DNA from 2 places in the Micromonospora sp. WMMD1219 genome. Region 1 is predicted to be linked to the other one. Evidence: riboswitches for the same ligand, from Rfam matches in the RefSeq annotation. Region 1 holds a riboswitch; the other holds the start of a gene.

Region 1 (4,177 bases):
CACATGCCTCAGGCCACCACGGCAGTACCGGCCCTTCCCCGCATCCCGGTCTCCGCTCTCGCTCCGTGGGCGGGCTTCTTCTCCCTACTCGCCCTCGTGGTGCTGTTCTTCGTCGGTGCCGAGCAGGGTGCTTTCTCGGTCATTGAGGGCACGATGGTTCACGAGTTTGTCCACGACGCTCGCCACGTCATGGGCTATCCCTGCCACTGACCTCCGCGCGTCATTCGGCCCGGATTCCTGTCCGGACCCGGCACCGAATTCTCCTCTCTTCAAAGACATCGCTGACAGATTGTGTTGCCCGCGGTGCTGTCTTCACGATCGGGACCCGAGATGACCCCCCGTACCTTTCTGCTCCGAGGTTTGGTCGCCGGTGCCCTCGCCGGCTTCGCGGCCTTCCTCATCGCCTCCGCCATCGCCGAACCCGAGATCAACGCTGCCATCGCTATTGAAGAGGCCGCCTCAGTCGCAGCCGAGCACAGTCACGACGCCACGGCGGCGGGCGACCACAGCCATGGCGAGGCCGCCGACGTCTCCCGCGCCACTCAGTCCACGTGGGGCCTGGCCACCGGCACGATCCTGCTCGGCACGGCCCTGGGTGGCGCCAGTGCGCTCGCCGCGGCATTCGCGCTCGGCCGGCTGGGCTCCCTTTCGCCACGCTCCTCGACTGCCCTGGTCACAGCCACCGGGTTCGTCACGACGGCCCTCGTGCCCTTCCTCAAATACCCGTCCACCCCACCGGCGGTCGGTAGCGGCGACACCATCGGGGAGCGCACCGCCCTGTACTTCGGGTTCTGGACGATCAGCCTCACCGCCGCGATCGCGGCGGTCATGTTGGCGCGCCGTCTGCTGGCCCGGCTCGGCGCGTTCGCCAGCGTCGTGGTCGCTTGCGGCGGGTACCTCGTCGTCGTGGTCACCGCCGCCCTGATCCTGCCGACGGTCAACGAGGTCGGCAACTTCCCGGCCGACACGCTCTGGTATTTCCGCCGCGAGTCGATCCTCACCATCGCCACCCTATGGGCGGTGCTCGGCGTGGTCCTGACCGGCCTGGTCGGGCGCGACGCGGACCGGGCCGCCGAGGCTCAGCGTCGCCGCGAACTCGCCGCCTCCCTGTAGGACGTCGACCGGCCGGATCGCAGGGGCCGCGGTACCGCTGTGCCATCGCTGCGGCCCGCTTAGCGTGCCGGCTGCGCTCGAACCCAGGCGTAAGCCGTTTCCACCTCGGCAACGACACTGACGCTCGTCGGCGTGCCGGCCCGCCGCACGACAACGACAGGAAGCCCTCGCTCGGCCGCAACGTCCAGTTTGGCTACCGTATGATCCCCGCCTGAGTCCTTCGTCACCAGGACATCCACGTCGGCCATCACTCCACGCTCATGCTCGAGCGGGTAGGGCCCGCGGCTCTGCAGGACCGTCCAACGGACAGGCAGCAGGATCTCGGGTGGGTCGACCACGCGCACCAGGCACCGGTGTTCACGCAGCGGGTCGGCGAAGCGGTGCAGCGACTGGCGGCCAATGGTCAGGAACGGCCGCTCGCCCAGTTGCGCGGCCACCCCCGCGGCCTCATCGTGGTCGTCGACCCAGTGCCACGTCCCGGCGTCGGGTCGCGTCGACCACCCGGGGCGCTCTAGGCGCAGCAACGGCACCCCCGCGCGGCGGCACGCCTCCGCAGCGTTTGCGCTGATCCGCTCGGCGAACGGATGGGTGGCATCGACCACCACATCCACCGCCTCGGCGTCGAGATAGCCGACGAGTCCGTCCACCCCCCCGAACCCGCCTACCCGCACCTCACCGACGGGACGCCGCGGACGAGCCACCCGGCCGGCGAGCGACGTCACCACCTCGTCGCCGGCGAACACCAATCTATCGGCCAGCGAACGCGCCTCCCGCGTCCCACCCAGCACCAGCACCCTCACCCGTCCGCTCCGATCGTCGACACCGCCCGCACATCATCTCTCGGCGGCTGCCAACAGCGCCTCGACGTCCAGATGCTTCCCGACCAGAATCACCGAGCAGGTCGAAACCGATGTGACGACAGCAACTGCGGACGCAGTGACCGGGTCGGCACAACGGTGGTTAAGGTGTGTGCGCCGTGGTGTTCGGGAAGCCGGTGCGATGCCGGCGCGGCCCTCGCCACTGTGATCGGGAATGCCGTCGGCCCTCGTCGTTCGCGAGGTCACTGGGCTCATCGCCTGGGAAGGCCGGCCGCCGGCAGGTACACCCGTCAGCCAGGAGACCGGCCACGGCAACAGAACGACCTGTCCACGAGGTGTTGGAAGGCGGTCCCGCTGTGCGGTTCCCCATGTCCTGGCGCGTCGCCGCGCCGCTGTCTCTGCTCCCGATCCTGATCGCCGGCTGTTCCGCCGCCGAGACGAGCTCGCCGACGTCGGCTCCAAGCCCCGCTGTGGTGGCGGTCACCAACTGCGGGACCCCGGTCACGGTCACCCATCCGCCGGCCCGCGTGGTGACGATGAACCAGCCGGCCACCGAGATCATGTTGGCGCTGGGCCTGCAAGACCGGATGATCGGCACCGCCTACCTCGACGACGAGATCCTGCCGGACTATGCGGCCGCCTACGCGAAGATCCCCGTTCTGGCGAAGGAGTACCCGGGCAAGGAGAAGCTCCTCGAGGCGGAGCCGGACTTCGTCTACGCCGCATTCAACAGCGCGTTCAGTGACGAGGGCGTCGGTGACCGCGCGGAATGGCAGAAGCTCGGTGTCGGCACCTACATCTCCCCCGCCGGCTGCCCGAAGGAGACCCGGCCGCCGAAGCTTGCGATCTCGGATGTCTTCACCGAGATCCGGGAGATCGCCGCGATCTTCGGGGTGACCGATCAGGCCGAGGCGTTGATCGCCGATCAGCAGGCCCGCATCGACAAGGCAGCCGGTAACGCCAACGGCAACGGCACCCGGAGCATGTGGTGGGACGGCGGCAGCGACGCGCCGAGCGTCGGCGCCTGCTGCGGCGGACCGAACATGGTCATGGCCGCGACCGGCGTGACGAATGTGTTCGCCGACGTGGGCGGCAGCTGGGCCGACACCAGCTGGGAAACAGTCGTCGAACGCGACCCCGATGTCATCGTATTAGTCGACGCGTCCTGGGATACCGCAGAAAAGAAAAAGGCGTTCTTGGCCGGGCACAGCACGCTCAAGGACCTGCCTGCGGTCAAACGCCAGCGGTACGTGGTGATCCCGTTCTCCTGCACCGTCGCCGGGGTCCGCAGCGTCCTCGGCATCGAAGCCCTGGCACAGGGCATCGGTGCCCTCCCGGCCAAGGCCGGAAACTGATCACCACAACGGACCGGGCGGCGGCGCGCACCACCCGGGTGCGCACCGCCGGCACGGCCGCCATCACGCTGACGCTCACGGCCGGTTTGCTGGCCTCGGTGATTTCGGCGATCACCATCGGCGCGGCGGACCTGTCCATCGGCACGGTATGGGCGATCATCGGCGAGCACCTCGGCCTCGCCAAGGCTGATGTATCGGTACTGCGCGGCCACATCGTCTGGAACCTGCGGCTGCCCCGAGTGCTCGCCGCCGCGACTGTCGGCGCGGGGCTAGCGGCGGTCGGTGCCGTCATGCAGACCGTCACGCGCAACCCCCTGGCCGACCCTTACCTACTGGGGGTTTCCTCCGGGGCGGCGCTCGGCGCGGTGCTGGTGATCGTCGCGGGAATCGGCAGCGGCATGGTCGCGGTCAGCGGTGGCGCATTCGCCGGCGCCCTGGCCACGTTCGCGGTCGTGGTGCTGCTGACCGCGCGGCGAGGTGCGCTCGCTCCGACCCGGGTGGTGCTGGCCGGGATCGCCATCGCCCAGCTGTGCGCCGCCTGCACCTCTTTTGTGATCATTTGGGTGGGTGACCCACGCGCCACCCAAAGCATCACCTTCTGGCTGTCGGGCTCGCTCGCCGGCTCCGGCTGGGCGAAGGTCTGCTGCGCTCTTCCGGTGCTGGCAATCGTGTTGCTGCTGGTCCTGTCGCACGCCCGGACGCTCAACGCGTTCGCCTTCGGCGAGGAGGCGGCGGCCGCGCTGGGCGTCGACGTAGGCCGCAGCCGATGGCTACTGCTGATCGGGACCGCGCTGCTGACCGCCGTATTGGTGTCCATCAGCGGGGCAATCGGTTTCGTCGGGCTGATCCTGCCGCACGCCGCACGGTTTCTGACCGGCCCAGATCATCGCC
Region 2 (4,177 bases), 2.5 Mb from region 1:
CAGCAACAGCCACACGGCGCCCACGGCGGCCAGCCACCACGCGGCGGTCCGCCGCGAGCGGCGGATGCGGGGAAGGAACGGCCCGGCGGCGTACGTCAGGCCGAACGCCGCCGCAGCAGCGACGATCAGTCCGGCGTGGGGCCGGTCGACGGCCACCGCCCGGCCGGCGACCAGGACGAGCAGGCCGGCGATCAGCAGGTGAAGGCACCAGGCCAAGGCCCGGATGGTCGGCGTCAGGACGGGGGCAGCGGTGCTCACAGTGCGTCCCACGTTACCGAGGCAGGCGGCCCGGGGGCCTCTATCGAAAGTTAGAACCCGGGTGCCGTCTTCCGGCCCGCGAAGTGCCGTCCTACGCCAGACGCGCACACGGGCGTCGGCAGCGATGGTGGATCCATACCGCTTCCACCGCTGGAAAGGACAGGCCGAGGCCGTGTTCGTCGCCTGGAGAGATCTGAAGTTCGCCAAGGGGCGCTTTGCCCTGATGGGGACCGTCATCATGTTGATCACCCTGCTGGTCGGGCTGCTGTCCGGGTTGACGGCCGGACTGGGCCAGCAGAACGTCTCGGCCATCACCGGCCTGCCCGCCGACAGGATCGCCTTCCAGGCACCCGGCGACGGCCAGAGTGTGTCGTACTCCAACTCCACGGTCACCGAGAAGCAGTGGGAGCAGTGGGCCGAGGCCCCCGGAGTCACCGGTGCCGAGCCGCTGGGCATCACCACCACCAAGGCCACCGCCGGGGACAGAAGCGCCGGGGTCTCCGCCTTCGGCGTCCGGCCCGGCTCCCGCCTGGCCCCCGACAGCGGCCGGATCGACGGGCGCTCGGCAGTGCTGTCCACCAAGGCCGCCGACGACCTCGGCGTGCAGGCCGGTGACTCGATCACGCTGGCCGCGCAGCAACTCACAGTGGCTGCAGTACGGGGCGACGCCTCCTTCAGTCACACCCCTGTGGTGTGGACCAGCTTGGACGCGTGGCAGCGGATCGCGCCTCCCACCGGCACCGGTGGCGGCGGCCCGACGGCCACCGTCGTCGCCCTGACCACCACCTCGGGGGCCGATCTGGCGGCCATCGACCGGCAGGCGGGCACCGAGACGGTCTTCGTCGACGACTCGCTGTCCGCGATCGGCTCCTACACCTCCGAGAACGGCTCCCTACAGCTGATGCGCGGCTTCCTGTTCGCCATCTCCGCCCTGGTCATCGGTGCCTTCTTCACCGTCTGGACCATCCAGCGCAGCGGTGACGTCGCCGTGCTGAAGGCACTCGGCGCCTCCACCGCCAACCTTCTCAAGGACGCCCTCGGACAGGCCGTCGTCCTGCTCACCGGCGGCACGCTGCTCGGCACCGGCATCGCCGCCGCCCTCGGCGCCCTCGTCGCCGGGTCCGCGGTGCCGTTCCTCCTGACCCCGGTGACCGTCCTGCTCCCCGCGGCCGTGATCGTCATCCTCGGCGCGCTCGGAGCCGCTCTGTCCATCCGCCGCATCACCTCCGTCGACCCGCTGACCGCCCTGGGGAGCGCCCGATGAGCCTGAACCTGACCGACGTCACCCTCACCTACCCCGACGGCGAGGGCCGCCTGACCGCCCTCGACCGCGTCACCCTGGACGTACCCAAGGGCAGCCTGACCGCAGTGATCGGCCCTTCCGGCTCCGGCAAGTCCAGCCTCCTCGCGGTCGCCGCCACCCTCATCACCCCCGACTCCGGCACCGTCACCGTCGACGGCACCCCCACCACCGGCATGATCAGGAGCGAACTCGCCGACCTGCGCCGCCGCAGGATCGGCATCGTCTTCCAGCAGCCCAACCTGCTGCCCTCCCTCACCGCCGCCGAGCAGCTCCAGGTCATGGCCCACATCGACGGCCGCCCGCCGGCCACGGCCCGCACCCGCGCCATGGAACTCCTCGACGCGGTCGGCCTCGCCGGCCAGGCCGACCGCCGGCCCCACCAGCTCTCCGGCGGCCAGCGCCAGCGCGTCAACATCGCCCGCGCCCTGATGAACGACCCCACCGTGCTGCTCGTCGACGAACCCACCAGCGCCCTCGACCACGAACGCGGCGCCGCCGTCATCGACCTGATCACCCGCCTCACCCACCAGCAGGCCACCGCCACCGTCCTGGTCACCCACGACCGCACGCTCCTCACCGCCGCCGACCAGATCGCCGAGGTCCACGACGGCCGCCTCCACCTTCCGGCACCGGCCCGCTGAAGCGGCGCGACCCACGAGCTGTCCGGCCCGCAGCAGCAACCCGGCGTACGCCGGGACGCCGGCCCGTCCCCGGCCGGCGGGAACGCGGTCGCGGCCGACGGAATGTGAGACCGCCGACTCCGCCGCTCGTCACGGCACGTGTGCGGCTCCTGGCGCATTGACACCGGGGCTACGGCCACATAAGACTGTCGCGACAACTGAACCACCGCGTGTACGTGCGGGGGAAGACCGGTCGAAATCCGGCGCTGGCCCGCAACGGTAGGCCGTCCAGTGGACTCTGGCGGCGAGCCCGAATACCCGTCGTACGCGTGAATCCGCTCCCCACCCGTCGTGGCCCACGGGTCGGAGTCCCGACCGACCCGGCGTTGCCGCATCGGCCGGGCTTTCGACGACCGCCGGGCCGGAAAGGCGCTTCCGATGGTCGTCCGCCGAAGCCGGCACCGCCTGCTCGCGCTCCTCTGCGGCGTGCTCGCCGCCCTCATCCTCACCACACCGGCCGTCGCCGCACCCGAGCGCGCCGCCCTCACCCGCCCCGAGGCCGCCGCCGGCTGGCTCGCCCGGCAACTGGTCGACGGGGAACGCTTCGAGGCGGTCTTCGACGGCGTCGCCTACCCCGACCAGGGGCTGACCCTCGACGCCGTGTTCGCCTTCGCCGCCGCGGGCGCCGCCGACGACTACAGCGCCGACGCGCTGGCCTGGGTCACCCGGCCGGACGTCCGCGACGGATACGTCGGCGACGGCGTCGCCGAGGCGTACGCGGGCGCCACAGCCAAGCTCGCCCTCGCCGTGCAGGTGCGCGGCGGCGACCCGGCCGACGTCGGCGGGGTCGACCTGATCGCCCGGCTGCGCTCGCTCCAGACGCCGGCCGGCCGGTTCAGCGACCGGTCCGCGTACGGCGACTACAGCAACGCGTTCAGCCAGTCCTTCGCGCTGCTGGCGCTGGACCGCACAGCGGCCGGGGCGCCACCGGCGGCGGCCGCCTGGCTGGCCGGCACCCGATGCCCGGACGGCGGCTACCCGCTGCTGCCCGCGCAACCGGTCTGCGTGTCCGACGTGGACGCGACCGCGCTCGCGACGCAGGCGCTGCGCGCCGCGGGGCGTCCGGCCGACGCCGCCGCCGGGCTGCGCTGGCTCGTGTCCGTCCAAGGTGCCGACGGCGGCTTCGCCAACGCCGCCGGCGCGCCGAACGCCAACAGCACCGGCCTCGCCGCGCAGGCCCTGCGCGACGGCAGCCGGCCCCTGGCCTGGGCGCGCGCCCGGGTGTTCCTCGCCGGACTCCAGGTCGGCTGCGCCGGGGCACCGGCGGACCGGGGCGCTGTCGACTTCGACGGCGGCGGCTTCGACCCGGCCACCGCGCCGCGGGCCACCGCCCAGGCCGTCCTCGGTCTCACCGGGACCGGGTACGCCCGCCTGTCCGCCGCCGGTGCCGAACCCGGCGCGCCGGCGCTCGCCTGCCCGTGAACCCCCTCGCCGCTCACCCGATCACAGGAGGACCCGTGTTCCGTCGTTCCACAGTCCGCAGTTGGCTGGCCGGCCTGCTGGCCGCCGCCGTGGTGGGCGTCGCGCTGACCGCCGCCGAACCCGCGCCCCGGGCGGCGCACGCCGCCGCCTGCGTCGGCACCTCGGGAGTCACAGTGGTCGTCGACTTCGCCGCACTCGGCGGCGGCGTCCAGGTCGGATGTGCCCCGGGTGACCCGGCCACCGGCCTGGCCGCGCTGCAGGCCGCCGGCTTCACAGTCACCGGCACCGCCCGCTGGGGCCTGGCCTTCGTCTGCCGGATCAACGGCAAGCCCACCGCCGCGACCGAGCCGTGCGTCAACACCCCGCCGGTCACGGCGTACTGGTCGTACTGGCACGCCCCCAGCGGCGGCTCCTGGTCCTACAGCACGTCCGGGGCGACCAGCTACAACCCCGCGCCGGGCAGTGTCGAGGGCTGGTCCTTCGGCGCCGGCGCCCCGCCGAGCATCGCCGCTCC

What was found. A riboswitch is a leader RNA that binds a small molecule or an ion and turns the genes downstream of it on or off. The one in region 1 is predicted to bind cobalamin.
Region 2: another riboswitch for cobalamin. It lies ahead of ACN27C_RS30870 (peptidase); the one in region 1 lies ahead of ACN27C_RS19685 (ABC transporter substrate-binding protein).

The regions. Positions count from the first base shown of each region.
Region 1 covers NZ_CP186057.1:4,119,394-4,123,570, reverse strand. Annotated here, with positions in the region: gene ACN27C_RS19700 (CbtB domain-containing protein) at 4-210, shown strand; gene ACN27C_RS19695 (CbtA family protein) at 331-1,113, shown strand; gene ACN27C_RS19690 (cobalt-precorrin-6A reductase) at 1,173-1,913, opposite strand; cobalamin riboswitch at 2,074-2,256, shown strand; gene ACN27C_RS19685 (ABC transporter substrate-binding protein) at 2,288-3,286, shown strand; gene ACN27C_RS19680 (FecCD family ABC transporter permease) at 3,325-4,177, shown strand, end outside.
Region 2 covers NZ_CP186057.1:6,609,997-6,614,173, reverse strand. Annotated here, with positions in the region: gene ACN27C_RS30885 (sensor histidine kinase) at 1-258, opposite strand, end outside; gene ACN27C_RS30880 (ABC transporter permease) at 497-1,522, shown strand; gene ACN27C_RS30875 (ABC transporter ATP-binding protein) at 1,519-2,202, shown strand; cobalamin riboswitch at 2,329-2,521, shown strand; gene ACN27C_RS30870 (peptidase) at 2,620-3,663, shown strand; gene ACN27C_RS30865 (hypothetical protein) at 3,699-4,177, shown strand, end outside.